Regions from separate parts of the Pseudarthrobacter scleromae genome, predicted to be linked through region 2. Evidence: riboswitches for the same ligand, from Rfam matches in the RefSeq annotation. Region 2 holds a riboswitch; the other holds the start of a gene.

Region 1 (7,210 bases), on a different contig from region 2:
CTGACCCGCAACTCCCGCTCAAAGGTGGTCACCGTCAGCGAGCTCGGCCTGTTGCCGTCGGAAGATGCGATCCTCGCCCCGGAATGGGTGCCGTGGGCTGAACGCGTCCGGCCCGAGGATGAGCAGGACCAGGAGCCGGAGCAGGTCCGGGCAGGGGAACCGGAAGTCGGCGCGCAGGAAGCTGCGCCCGCGGAAGGCGAAGCCGATGACGACGGCCAGGATGCCGTATCAGAGCCCGCCGTTTCAGAGCCCGCCGTCGACGCCCCCGGTGGTGCCTCTCTTCCGCCCGCTCAGCCCGCGGAAGACGATGCCGTCACGCCTTAAGGCAAGCTGCGCGCCAAGGAACGCTTCCCACGACATACACAAAGGCGCCGCCCGGAACTAACCCCGGGCGGCGCCGTCGTAAGTTAACGCTCTTTGCTTCTGGGTGCGCTGCTTTTGGGACCACGGAGCCGCAGCGCGGACTGCTGCTGGAGCCCGCTACTTGCGCAGCTTGCCCACCACGAAGTCGATGCTGGCCAGCAGCGCGGAAACGTCGTCCGGTTCGATGGCCACGAACGTGGCGATGCGCAGCTGGTTGCGGCCGAGCTTTCGGTAGGGCTCGGTGTCCACGACGCCGTTGGCCCGCAGCACCTTTGCCACCACGGCTGCGTCCACTGACTCGTCAAAGTCGATGGTGGCGATGACGTTGGAGCGCTCATCCGGGTTGGTGACGAACGGGGTGGCGAACTCGGAAGATTCCGCCCAGCCGTAGATGCGGCCGGCGGAATCCGCGGTGCGTGCGGAGGCAAAATCCAGGCCGCCGTTCGCGTTCAGCCACTGCACCTGGGCATTCAGGGTCACCAGGGTGGACAACGACGGTGTGTTGTACGTCTGGTTCAGCCGCGAGTTGTCGATTGCGGTCTGCAGGTCGAGGAAATCCGGGATCCAGCGGTCGGTCGCCTTGATGCGGGCCGCGCGGTCCAGGGCGGCGGGGGAGAACAGGCCCAGCCAGAGTCCGCCGTCGGAGGCGAAGTTTTTCTGCGGGGCGAAGTAGTAGACGTCGCTCTCCGCCACGTCCACGTCAAGGCCGCCGGCGGCTGATGTTGCGTCAACCAGCACCAGCGCGCCCTCGTCCGCACCTGCGACGCGCCTCACGGGGGCGGAGACGCCCGTGGAGGTCTCGTTCTGCGGCCATGCGTAGACATCAACGCCCGCTTCGGCCTGCGCGGCCGGGCGGGTACCTGGTTCGGACTTGATGATGGAGGAGGCAGCCAGGAAGGGCGCCTTGTTGGTGGCGGCCGCAAACTTGGACCCGAACTCACCGAACGAGAGGTGCTGGGCCTTCTGCTCCACCAGGCCGAAGCTGGCGATGTCCCAGAACGCAGTGGAACCGCCGACGCCGAGGACCACCTCATAGCCCTCGGGTGCCCGGAAGAACTGGCTGAGGCCCTCGCGCACCGACCCCACCAGGTTCTTTACCGGAGCCTGCCGGTGCGAGGTTCCCAGGATGGTTTTCGACGCAGCGGAAAGCGCGTCGATCTGCTCCTGCCGGACCTTTGACGGTCCGGCGCCGAACCGTCCGTCCTTGGGCAGGAGGTCGGCGGGAATAGTGATGCTGTTTTCGCTCACAGGTGCTCCAATTTCGGCGTGGACGCGGCTGGGGTCCGGACGGGTGGTTGCTTGGCGGACAGTCGGCTGTGACTGCAACTCCGGCCCTCCTCATTCTGCCTGAACCGGCGTTGGGGCGGGAACCGGCACCGTCATAGTCCAGACATTGAGACGGCCTGTTGTGACGGCCGCCAACTATTCGGACAAAGTCAAAATAGGCTAAGCTTTCCAACGGACTACGTCGCGCGGAAGGCGATACGGTGGGACAACGCAAGGTACTGCGCTCGAGGAGCTGAGCTGGATGACGGATCTGATCGACACTACGGAGATGTACCTTCGGACCATCTTGGAGCTTGAGGAAGAGAACATCGTGGCCCTCCGCGCCCGGATCGCCGAACGCCTGCGCCACTCAGGGCCCACGGTCTCCCAGACCATTGGCAGGATGGAGCGGGACGGCCTGGTGGTGGTCTCGGGCGACCGGCACCTCGAACTCACCGAAGTTGGCCGGAAGCGCGCTACCGAAGTGATGCGGAAGCACCGGCTGGCTGAGCGGCTGCTGGCAGACGTGATCGGCCTGGACTGGGCCTACGTCCATGACGAGGCCTGCCGCTGGGAGCACGTCATGAGCGAACGCGTGGAACGGCGCATCTACGAGCTGCTTGACCACCCAACGGAGTCCCCGTACGGCAACCCCATCCCCGGCCTGGCTGCCCTCGGCGGCCAGGCATCACAGGGCTTCGCCGACGGGGCCATCAGCCTGCTGGAAGCAATGAAGTCCTATGGCCCGGCGTCCGAGGTAACCGTAAGCCGCCTGGCTGAGCCAATCCAGGTGGAACCGGAACTGCTGGTCCAGCTGGACGAGGGCGGAATCCGCCCCGGGGCCGCAGTCTCGCTGGAGCGGGTGGGAGACTACATTTCGGTCCGCGTGCCCGGCATAGAGGGCGCCCTGGAGCTGCCGCCGGAAGTGGCGGCCCACGTCTTCGTTGCCATCCGGTAAACGTGCGTTCTACCCCGGTTGGGGCAGAAGAGGCAAAGATAACGGAATTGTTACTTTGGGACTTCTGGCCCTATAGTTAAAACCCAAGCGTAGATACTAAAGCGTTACCTGATCCGGAGCCGAGCTCTGCCAGCGGATCAGGTGCACGAGTCATTACTGGCAGAGGTGGGGGAACCACAACCGGCAGACGGGGGACTGCCTTGGGGTGAAGTCCGTCAGCAGCAAGCCTCTTCCAGCGTTGGATCCTTCCGGGGATACCTCTGTGCCGAGCTTGCCCAGGCGGACCGGGTCTGTGAACTCTCTGACCCGAATCCGACAGCTAACTTCGCAGGCTTTCCAGAGAGGAACCCTTCTTGTCCATGCAGACCCCCAAGGGGCGCCGCCGCGCGGCCGCCCCCGTTTCAACGCCGCGCGTTGTCGAGGTCATCACCACGGAACGCCCCCGCGATCCGCACCGTGATGCACGCCGCCGTCGAGGACCCTTCCGGCAAATCACGGAATTTGCCTCCGCCAGCGGGATCGGCCAGAAGGCCGGAATCGCGCTGGCCGCCACCGGGCTGGTGTTGACCGTGACCGTTCCGGCAACCAGCCCCGTCATGGCTACAGACAATGCCGGCAGCGTTACCCCGGTGGCAGCTTCGGCTGTCACACCGCAGCCGCAGGTATCGGCCGAGGCCGGCGCACAGATCGACTTCAGCCGCTCTGCCGTGGTGACCCAGGCCGATCCCGACGGCAAACTGAAGCAGCTGCTCAGCGCGCAGTCCGCAGGTTCCGTGTCCCGCGCAGCATCTGCCGGAAGCCTCGGAGCCCCTTTGGCCGCGCTGTCCACTGCTTCCCCGTTCGGTTACCGGGTCAGCCCGATCACCGGCGGCTCTGGTGACTTCCACCGCGGCCAGGACTACGTGGCCCAGTGCGGCACCTCGGTCCTTGCAGCAGCCACCGGCACCGTGACGTTCGTGGGCTGGCACCAGTATGGTGGCGGAAACCGGGTTGTCGTGGACCACGGCAACGGCCTGGAAACCACGTACAACCACCTCTCCTCCTTCAGCGTCGCCGAGGGCCAGACGGTCTCCCGCGGCGATGTCCTGGCGCTCAGTGGCACCACAGGTGCTTCAACAGGCTGCCACCTCCACTTCGAGGTCCAGGTCAACGGCGAAGTCGTCGATCCCACCGGCTGGCTGTAGTCAAATGATGGTTCACTCTCGAATCATCGTGACCTGCCGTGACCTGAATGTGACATTCAACGAAAACTGCTGTACCGTCTAACTCGCGTCAACTTTTCCGAAGTTGACGCTCTTGTGCGGATTGCCTAGCTCTGCCACCGCTCAAGGTCCGTTCGCATTTCATCGTCTGGCAGGGGCGGGGGAACCAATTTTGGTCTTTGCTTCAGCGAAGGCCTTGGGGTTAAGTCGCAAAGCTTCCTTGGAAGCGGTGTGGCCGGGTGACTCCCATCCGAATCCGACAGCTCACCTCGCAGGCATTGGGAGAGGCTACCTTCGTGTCTTCACGCCATCATTCTGCGCGCCACCGTGCGCAATCGGTTCGTACCAACCCCTTGGGCACCGTGTCCAAGGCTGTTAGTGCCAATGCCGGGACAGTAGGTCGCCAGGCTGCAGTTATCGCAGCCGCTTCCGGTCTCATCCTCAGCATGGGCCTGCCTGCCAACGCCGCGGACACCACCGCCGGCGTATCCGCTTCCACCGAGTCCGGGTCTGCCCAGTCTGCCCTCGCGGTGACCGCAGCACCCACCGCCACCGTCTCCTTCGAGCGTCCCGTGGTGAAGACCACCGCCGCTCCGAAGCCGGCACCGGTGCGGGCACAGTCGACCGAATCCGAGAGCCGGACTGCTTCCGGAACCCGGACGGCCTCCACCGCGTCGGCTTCCACCGCGTCGGCCCCCGAAGCTGCAGCTGAGAAGCAGGCCGAAACGGTTTCCTCGGCCTCTACCTCCGGCATTGCCGCACTCGCGTACACCGGCATCGGCCGTCCCTACGTCTGGGGCGGCACCACCCCCAACGGCTGGGACTGCTCCGGCTTCACCCAGTGGGTTTACGCCCAGGCTGGCGTCAGCATCCCGCGCGTCAACGCCTGGACGGCAATGACGCCTACCTCCACCCCGCAGCCGGGTGACCTGGTCATGCAGAACGGTGGCGCGCACGTAGGCATCTACGTCGGCAACGGCATGATGATCAGCGCGCTCAACCCCTCCCAGGGCACTCTGCTTCACTCGGTGGCCGCCACCGGAAGCTCCGCCTTCTTCACGATCAACAAATAGTTCTTGGGCCTTCGGGCCCAAGAACTATTTCTTTGCCCCACCACTTTCCACAAACACCACATCCCCGTTCGGGGCGTGCCGGCGTACCCCCAAGATGCCGGCACGCCCAAACCCCTTGGTGCCCACAACGGCCTGAGGAAAACGAAAGAGAGAACTGATGACTACTCGTGCCACCGCACGGCATCGCGCCGAAGTCACCAAGACCAACTCAATCGCCGTTATCGCCAAGGCTGTTGGCGGCAACGCCGGCGGCATGGGCCGCCAGGCAGCGGTTATTGCCGCTGCTTCGGGCCTGGTGCTGACCAGCGGCATCGCTGCAAACGCGGCTGACTCCAGCGTCCAGCGCGACTCCGCTCCGGCCACCCTGGAAGTTGAGTCCTCTGTCGAGGCGCCGATCTCCGCTGCTTCCACCATCGCCATCACCTTCGAGAAGCCGGCCGTCACCACCACGCCCGCGCCTGTTGTGGTTGTCGAGGAAGAGCCAGCTCCTGTTGAGGTCGAGGAAGCCGAGCCGGCTCCCGCCGTCGTCCAGCCTGCCGCAGCCCCCAAGGTGACCGCCAAGGTAACCACCGCCTCTGCACCCGCTGCAGCTCCTGCCGCTTCCGCCAGCGGCAAGGGCGCAGCCATCCTTTCCGCTGCGTACGCCCAGCTGGGCGTCACGCAGGACTGCACCATGCTGGTGACCAACTCCCTGGCCGCAGTGGGCATCAACTTCCACGACTGGCCTGCAGGGTACCTCTCCCTGGGCCGCACCGTAAGCGCCGCGGAAGCCCAGCCGGGCGACCTCATCTACTACGCAGATGGTGGCGCGGGCATGGCCCACATCGCTGTCTACGCCGGCAACGGCCAGGCTGTCCACGGTGGATACAACGGAAACCAGACCGTGGTGTTCAGCGCCAACGTTGGCTCCGGCCCTGTTTTCATCCGCGTGAACTAACGAGCCCCGCGTTAGCCGTTCCCTGGGGACGGCACGAAGAACCCCTGCCCCGCGGCAGGGGTTCTTCCATTTAAGTACGATGCCGGCGGAGTGCAGCCCGCAGCCACCCGGGGAACGCCCGCCAATGGACCCGACACGGCAGTTTTGGAAAACCGCAATTAGCTGATAATGCGCATCTATGTTTACTCTTGTGGTGTCGATCCATAGCCCGGACATGCCGAGGGCAGCCGGCCCTCGTGCCCCTGACGGGTGCGGCCGTGAAGAGGTACGTGCATGCGCACTCTCGTTCTGAATGCTGGATATGAACCGCTGGCGGTCATCACGTTCCGCCGGGCGCTGGTGCTTGTGCTCACAGGCAAAGCCAGCGTGGTTGCCGAGGGTGATGATCCCGTGGTGGGACCCCAGGAGATATTGGGCCGCCCGTCCGTTATCCTCCTGAACCGCTATATCCGTCCCAGATACAACCAGGCCACGGCTGTCAGCCGCCGCGGAGTGCTGAGGCGTGATGGCCACAGGTGCGCGTACTGCGGAAAAGCGGCCCACACCATCGACCATGTCCAGCCCAAGTCCCGCGGCGGTGCCGATTCCTGGGAGAACCTTGTGGCCGCCTGCCTTCGGTGCAACAACGTTAAGGGTGACCACACGCCGGCCGAGATGGGGTGGAAGCTGCGGTTCGTCCCGGAGCCCCCGCACGGAACCATCTGGCAGATCAAGGAACTCGAAAAGCCCACCCCCGCCTGGGACCCGTTCCTGCTGCCCGAGCGCGCCGCCTGACCCACCCCGCACCATGCCCTTGGTGACTAGGCTGGGGGAGTGGAAGAGAACCGGTTGCCCTTCGATGCCCTCATCCTGGCCGGCGGCCGGTCGTCCCGGCTGGGCGGAGTGCCGAAGCAGGACCTTGTCTTCCACCACGCCACTCTCCTGCAGCGTGCGATTGACGCGTCCGCAGGAGCCTCCAGCATCGTGGTGGTGGGTCCCCGGCCGGAATCTTCCGCTGCCGGGCTGATCTGGTGCCGTGAAGAACCGGAGTTCGCGGGGCCGGCTGCAGCCATCGCGGCCGGACTGGAGGCTCTTGCACAGCACGGCACCAGCACAACGGAGTACACCCTTGTGCTGGCTTGCGATATGCCCCTGGTCCACGACGCCGTGGCGGCACTGAAGGAGGCGCTGGTCCCGGGAGGGGGTGACGGCGTCGTGGCCCGTTCCGGTGACGGAACCCTCCAGCCGCTGGCTGGCATTTACCGCACGGCCGGGTTAATAAAATCAGCGGCGGAACTGTCGTCACGCGGTGCCTTAATCAACGGCTCCGTGCGCTCCCTCCTTGCTAGTCTGGAGGTGCAGCCTGTCACCGTCCCCGCAGGTTCCACGGCAGACGTGGACACGTGGGATGATGCCGCCGCACTAGGGATTG
Region 2 (7,210 bases):
CCAGGCGCCGCGCTGCAGCGCGGGCCGGTCACGGCATCGATGCCAAACCCCTCATTCAGCCCAGTCAGCCAGGGAGGTCACTCATGAGTGCAGCTTCAGAAGAAGTGTCAGACGTTACCGCGCATGGCAAGGAGCCCACGCTCAAGAGAGTGCTGGGACCCAAGCTCCTCCTGCTGTTCATCGTGGGGGACATCCTCGGCGCCGGCGTCTACGCGGTGACCGGAACCATGGCCGGCACCGTGGGGGGAATCGTCTGGCTGCCGTTCCTGCTGGCCTTCGTGGTGGCCACGCTCACCGCCTTCTCCTACCTTGAACTGGTTACGCAGTATCCACAGGCGGCGGGCGCCGCGCTGTACACGCATAAGGCGTTCGGGATCCACTTCGTCACCTTCCTGGTGGCTTTTGCGGTCGTCTGCTCCGGAATCACCAGTGCGTCCACCTCTGCGAATGTCCTGGCCCAGAACTTCTTTGGCGGCCTTGAGATCAACGGCTGGATGGGCAACCCCGGTCAGGGCGTGATCACCGCGGTTGCCCTTGGATTCATGATCCTCCTGGCGGCCATCAACTTGCGCGGGGTGGGGGAGAGCGTCAAGTTCAATGTGGTGCTCACGGTGGTGGAGATGGCCGCACTGTGCATTGTGATCGGCGTCGGGTTCTTTGTCATGGCCCAGGGGACCGGAAACCCGGGCGAGATCTTTGTCTTCAACGACTCCCAGGACAAGGGACTCTTCCTGGCCGTCACCGCAGCCACCTCCATCGCGTTTTTTGCCATGGTGGGCTTCGAGGACTCGGTCAACATGGTGGAAGAGACCCAGAGCCCCGAGAAAATCTTTCCCCGCACCATGCTCACCGGCCTGGGCATAGCAGTCCTGCTCTACATGCTGGTGGCGGTGTCCGTGGTGAGCGTCCTCACGCCCACCGAACTCGAGGGCATCCGGGAAGCTGAGGGCGCGGCCCTGCTGGAAGTGGTCCACAAGGGCTCACCGGACTTCCCGATCGACAGGGTCTTTCCCTTCCTGGCAGTCTTCGCAGTCGCCAATACGGCCCTCATCAACATGCTGATGGCCAGCCGGCTGATTTACGGCATGGCCCGCCAGCATGTCCTGCCCCGCCAGCTGGGCAAGGTCCTTCCCGTCCGGCGCACCCCATGGGCGGGAATTGCCTTCTCCACTGTCCTGGCACTGGGCCTCATCCTGTATGTCACCAGTGATCCCGAAAGCAACATTGTGGCGAACCTTTCGGGCACCACCGCCTTCCTGCTGCTGTGCGTTTTCACGGTGGTCAACGTGGCCTGCGTGGTGCTGCGCCGCAAACGGGATCCCCACCGCAAGGTGTTCTTCACGTCCCCGGGCCAGCTTCCGCTCGTTGCCGCCGCCTTGTGCGCATTCCTTGCCGGACCATGGGTGGGCAGGAACATCATCCAGTACCAGATCGCCGGCGGACTGATGGCCATTGGAGTCATCCTGTGGCTTATCACCTGGATGATCAACCGCAGGACAAACGACGGCGATAGGGTTGATTCATGACTGCAGCAGCAGAATCAACTGTCACCTTCGAAGGACTTTTCGCCAGTGAACTCCCGGAACTCGCCGTTCCGTGGCAGGCCGAGGAAGCGCCCGAACCCGGGCTCCTGGTTCTCAACGATGCCCTGGCCGGCGAGCTGGGACTTGCCCCTGAATACCTGAAAACCCCCGAAGGCGTGCGGCTGCTCCTGGGAAACCACGTCCCGGCTGGAGCCATCCCGGTTGCCCAGGCATACGCCGGGCACCAGTTCGGCGGCTACTCACCGCTGCTCGGCGACGGCCGGGCGCTCCTGCTCGGCGAACTGGTGGACGTTGGCGGGCGCCGGCGGGACGTGCATCTCAAAGGCTCCGGCCGCACACCCTTCGCCCGGGCTGGCGACGGCCGCGCCGTCGTCGGCCCCATGCTGCGGGAATACCTTGTGAGCGAGGCAATGCACGCCTTGAACATCCCCACCACCCGGGCCCTTGCCGTTGTGGCCACAGGACGCCCGGTGCGGCGGGACACCATGTTGCCCGGCGCCGTCCTGGCCCGGGTGGCCAGCAGCCATCTCCGGGTGGGCAGCTTCCAATATGCCCGGGCCACGGACAACATGGAGCTCCTCCGCCGGCTGGCGGACCATGCCATCAGCAGGCACTACCCGGACGCAGCCCAAGCTGAACATCCCTACCTGGAACTGTTCGCCTCGGTGGTGGCCGCCCAGGCCGGGCTGGTGGCCCGGTGGATGCTGGTGGGGTTTGTGCACGGCGTCATGAACACGGACAACATGACCATTTCCGGCGAAACCATCGACTACGGCCCCTGCGCCTTCATGGACGCTTTCAATCCCGGGGCCGTGTACAGCTCCATTGACGTCGGCGGCCGCTACGCCTACGCCAACCAGCCGGTGGTGGCTGAGTGGAACCTGGCGCGGCTGGCGGAGGCCATGCTGCCGCTCTTCCACGAGGACCAGGAACAGGCAGTCGCCCCCGCAGTGGAGGCGCTGGGGAAGTTCCGCAGCCAGTACAGCGATGCCTGGTTCAACGGCATGAAGGCAAAGCTTGGCATCAACGGCGGGCCGGCCGGAAGCAAGGAGGGGGACGAGGCATCGGAACTGGTGGACGGGGTGATCGCCCTGCTGAAGGACGGACCTGTCGATTACACACAGTTCTTCCGGAGCCTTGGCCAGGCCGCCAGGGGTGATGCCAGGCCGGCGCGGGGCATGGTCCTGGATCTCGCCGCGTTTGATGCCTGGGCTGGGCGCTGGGCCGGCCTGAAGCCCGACGCCGGGCTGATGGACAGCGTCAACCCGGTGTACATTCCCCGGAACCACCTGGTGGAGGAAGCGCTGGCGGCCGCCACGGAGGGGGATATGGGCCCATTCGACCGTTTCCTGGAAGTGGTGAGGGCCCCGTTCCATGAACGCCCGGGGCTGGAGCGCTACACCGAGGGGCCGCCGGAGGACTTCGGCACCTACCGGACCTTCTGCGGTACCTGACCCGGGGCGGTGCTGGCCTCCGGACGGATCAAGAATGACAACCGTGGAAGCATGACAAAGGCGGCAGCCGGGAGAACCCGGCTGCCGTCTTTATCTGGAGTGGCCTGGCCCTTACGGGCCAGCTGCGCCTGTGTCCGTGGTGACTATGCCACGCGGACGAAGGAAGCGCCGCTGAGCCAGCTGATGGAGTGAACGGCGGTCTGGTTGCCGTTCACGCCGCCGCTGACAACCTGGCCGTCGCCGGCGTAGACGCCCACGTGGCCGGCGGTGATCACCAGGTCACCGGGAGCGGGGGTGCCCACGGTGGTGCCGTACTGGTAGAACTGGCCCGGGGCGAGGTCGCCGACCGACTTGCCGACCGTGCGCAGGGCTTTCTCCACCATGGCGGTGCAGTCCTGGATCTGGCCCACCTGGCCGTAGGCGTTGGCCAGGATGGCTGCTCCGGCGCCGCTGCCCGTGGCTGCAACCGGGGCTGATGCGTAGGACATGTTCATTCCGGTGTTCGCCGGGGTAGTAACAGCAGCGGTCTGGACCGGAGCCGGTGCCGGTGCTGCAGCCGGTGCAACGTAGGCTGCGGCCGGAGCGGCCGGAGCAGATCCCGCGGCGGGAATCTGGATCTGGTCACCGGGGTAGATGATCGTGGAGACGGAAAGCCCGTTGGCTGACAGGACGTCATTCAGGCTGACACCGTGCATCGACGCAATGGCACCAAGGGTGTCGCCCGATACAACCGTGTGGACGTTGCCGGCTGCTGCGGCGGGGGCTGCGACTGCTGCCGCAGGGGCGGCCGAAGCCTGGACGCTAGCGGTCTCGGTGGTGTCCGGACCGTTCACACCGGCGTGGGCCGGGGCGCCGACGCCGAAGGCAATGCCGGAGGCTGCTGCTACGGCCAGAGCCGGACGGCCCAGGGACTTGGCCGAAACAGCCAGCCCTTCGATCGCGATGGAGCGGGCCGGCGTTGCGCGGTGACGGGCAGTGGTGGAATTTTTTGACACAGTTGATCGCCTCTCCCATGCCTGCGGGGTGAGCTGTCGGGTTCGGGTTGGAGATACCCGGCCGGTAACACCTCCGAATGGAACGGACGCGCTATCGACTTAACCCCAAGGCCTTCAAAGGCCGCGGAAACTTGGTTCCCCCGTCCCTGCCAGCTGGAAAGCGTTGGTTCCCGGGTCAGTGGCAGGGCTCGGCATTCTGACGGGGAATGTCCCGTCTGGGAGGGACACTTGAAGACCATAACCCGACTTAGCACCCATTGTCACATTTGGATAACATGCGAGGCGATTCTCTCGGTTTGGCTATCGACTGGATTTCGCGTGCCACAGCGCCCCCGGGGCGAAGTGCAGGCGCGCCGATTTTGCAGGGCAATGATGTTTATCACAAAGCGATAAAGGACGGGCAAAGATCGCCGCTGAACCTTGTCCGGAGGTGGCTGGGGGAGGAGTATGTTCGTCACCCCGAGGAGGCACTGTGACGCAGCTTGGCAAGTATGAGAAGTACCTGATTGAGGAATTCTTTGACGACTACCGGTCCGGCGCGCTGAGCCAGCGGACCTTTACCCGGCGGGTTGCTTTCATTACCGGCAGCATGGCGGCGGCGTCGGCGGCGATGCTGCTGGTGGGTTGTACCCCCAGCGAGGTGCCGCGGAGCACCGACCCCATGCCCACCCCGGAACCGTCCCCGACGTCCCCGACGTCCGCTGCCGGGACTGCGGGGTCGGGAGCGGTGCCCGGGGCTAAAAGCCCGCTCTCTGTCCCTGAGGGTGCGCCAGGATTGACGACGGCGTCCGTCCAGTTTCCGTCCGGCGGCGCCTCCGTCAGTGCCTACCTGGCCAGGCCCGAGCAGGAAGGGCGCGCTCCTGCCGTGTTGATCTGCCATGAGAACCGCGGGCTGACGCCCCACATCGAAGACGTGGCCCGCCGCTTCGCGAAGGAGGGGTATGCCGCCCTGGCGCTTGACCTGCTCAGCCGTGAAGGTGGGACGGCCGGCATGGACCGCGACGCCGTACCCGGCGCCCTCACCCAGGCCGGCGCCCAGCGGCACGTGGCCGACTTTGCGGCAGCACTGGAGTACCTCCAGGCCCAGGACTTCGTGGACGGTGGCCGCGTCGCCATGACCGGCTACTGCTTCGGCGGCGGCATCACCTGGCAGGCGGCCGCCGAACTGGACGGCTTGAAGGCAACTGCGGCGTTCTATGGACCCGCCCCCGACCTGGCCAAAGTACCGGACATCAAGGCGGCCGTATTCGGGGTCTACGCTGAACTCGATCAACGCATCACCGGGCCAATGCCTGCGCTCAAGGATGCGCTGGCAGCCTCCGGTGTTGTCCACCAGCTCACGGTCTACCCCGGCGTGGACCATGCCTTCCATAACGACACCGGCGACCGCTACAACGAAGCCCAGGCGACGGCCGCGTGGAATGACACCCTTGCCTGGTTCGGCCAGCATTTGTAAGAGGCCGGCACTTCTGCCCTTTCCGTCAACGTAACTGCCTTCGGTCCATAACGATGTAGAAACGTCCGCCTTCAACCTGAGGGTGAAGGCGGTAGGCTTCCCGACTATGTGCCGGTTCGTTACCAAACCCAGGGCGCGGCTCGCCGCGGCGCTTCTTTCATTTGCGCTGGTGGGAACCCTATGGCTTACGCCGGCGGGTGCTGCGGAGGTCCCGCCCGGCGATTTCCCGTCCTGGGAGGAGGTGCAGGACGCGAAGGAGAGCGAGGCCAAAAAGACCGCGGAAATTGCCAGGATAGGTGGCTTACTGTCCGCCCTTCAGGACCAGTCCGAGGCCGCAGGCTCCGCCGCGGTGCAGGCAGCAGCGGAGTACGCGGTGACGGACGCGGCTTTGCAGGCTGCATCTGCCAAGGTGGAAGTCCTGGCGGCACAGACCGAGCAGGCTCACTTTGACCTTGTCCAGCACAGGAAAGAGCTCGGTGCGCTGGCGGCCCAGTCATACAAAACCGGCGGTACGAACATGGGGTTCTTTGTTGCCCTCGACGCCGTCCAGAGCAACACCGTGCACGGGCTCAACGTGGTGCAGATCGTGGGGGACAAGACCGCCGCACTCGTGCACAAGGCGTCGGTCGCAGGAAAGATCGCTGCTGCGCTGGCGGCCCAGGAACAGGCTGCGAAGGATGAGCGCGGGCGGCTGTCCCTTGAAGCCGAAGCCAGGCTCACGGAGGCCCGGTCCGCCCAGGACGCCGTGACCCGCCAGGCGGCGGAGGAAAAGCAACGCAGCGGGCAGCTAACGGCGCAGCTGGCGTCGCTCAAAGGCACGACGGCGGAGGTGGAGAACGCCTACCGGCAGGGCCAGGCGGCGCTGGCCGCCTACGAGGCATCCCAGGCGGCCAAACGCGCCGCGGCTGAAGGACAGTCCCGCCGGCAGGCCGACGCGGCTGCCCGGCCCGCACCGCTGCCCGCCGCCGGGCCCGCGGCTCCGGAAGCGCCCCAGCCCGGCGGCCCAGCCCCCGCGCCCGTCAATCCGGCTCCGGCGGACCCGGCTCCGACAAACCCTGCCCCGGCCAGCCCGCCCCCTGCGCCGCCAAGCCCGCCGCCCGTCGTCGTGCCTTCCCTCCCCGGCGGCGCGGTCAATGACCCGGCAGGAGCTAAAAGCTACGCCTCCACCAGGTTGGGCGCCCACGGCTGGGGCCAGGACCAGTTCCTCTGCCTGGCCCAGCTGTGGACCAAGGAATCGAACTGGCTGACCACCGCCACCAACCCCTATTCGGGCGCCTACGGAATCGCGCAGGCCCTGCCGCCAGGCAAGTACTCCAGTGCTGGTGCCGACTGGCTTACCAGCTACCGGACGCAGATCGACTGGGGGCTGGGCTACATCCGGGAGCGGTACGGCTCGCCCTGCGCCGCCTGGAACCACTCCATGGCAAAGAACTGGTACTGACCCCGCGTAGGCTTTTCCCATGCCTGACTATGAACGCTTCCGGATCCTTCTTGAGGAGGAACGGGAGCGGAAGGTGGCCCTCCTGCCGGCCCTACGCGCAGACATCGCCTCCGCCAACTCGGCGCGCCAGGATTCGAATGTGGACGACGAACATGACCCGGAAGGCTCCACCATCGCTTTCGAGCTGTCCCAGGCGTCCGCCCTGCTGAAGCAAAGCAGCGCAGGGCTGGACCAAGTGGACGCCGCCCTGGCCAGGATTGCCGCCGGTACATACGGGACCTGTGCTGTGTGCGGGGAAGCCATCGCCGAAGGCAGGCTGG

What was found. Region 2 has a riboswitch for cyclic di-AMP ahead of IEX33_RS08935 (C40 family peptidase). Riboswitches for the same ligand answer to the same signal wherever they lie in the genome.
Region 1: it holds a riboswitch for cyclic di-AMP, as region 2 does, so the genes downstream of both, IEX33_RS18270 (C40 family peptidase) here and IEX33_RS08935 (C40 family peptidase) in region 2, are expected to answer to the same signal.

Annotation. Positions count from the first base shown of each region.
Region 1 covers NZ_BMKV01000009.1:49,104-56,313, forward strand. The annotation lists gene IEX33_RS18250 (DUF3027 domain-containing protein) at 1-324, shown strand, start outside; gene serC (phosphoserine transaminase) at 481-1,611, opposite strand; gene IEX33_RS18260 (metal-dependent transcriptional regulator) at 1,892-2,587, shown strand; cyclic di-AMP (ydaO/yuaA leader) riboswitch at 2,720-2,936, shown strand; gene IEX33_RS18265 (M23 family metallopeptidase) at 2,947-3,771, shown strand; cyclic di-AMP (ydaO/yuaA leader) riboswitch at 3,908-4,081, shown strand; gene IEX33_RS18270 (C40 family peptidase) at 4,152-4,862, shown strand; gene IEX33_RS18275 (NlpC/P60 family protein) at 5,020-5,799, shown strand; gene IEX33_RS18280 (HNH endonuclease) at 6,073-6,573, shown strand; gene mobA (molybdenum cofactor guanylyltransferase) at 6,613-7,210, shown strand, end outside.
Region 2 covers NZ_BMKV01000003.1:177,467-184,676, forward strand. The annotation lists gene IEX33_RS08920 (ribonuclease Z) at 1-87, shown strand, start outside; gene IEX33_RS08925 (APC family permease) at 84-1,526, shown strand; gene IEX33_RS08930 (protein adenylyltransferase SelO) at 1,523-2,998, shown strand; gene IEX33_RS08935 (C40 family peptidase) at 3,142-3,993, opposite strand; cyclic di-AMP (ydaO/yuaA leader) riboswitch at 3,997-4,166, opposite strand; gene IEX33_RS08940 (dienelactone hydrolase family protein) at 4,466-5,449, shown strand; gene IEX33_RS08945 (aggregation-promoting factor C-terminal-like domain-containing protein) at 5,619-6,890, shown strand; gene IEX33_RS08950 (TraR/DksA family transcriptional regulator) at 6,910-7,210, shown strand, end outside.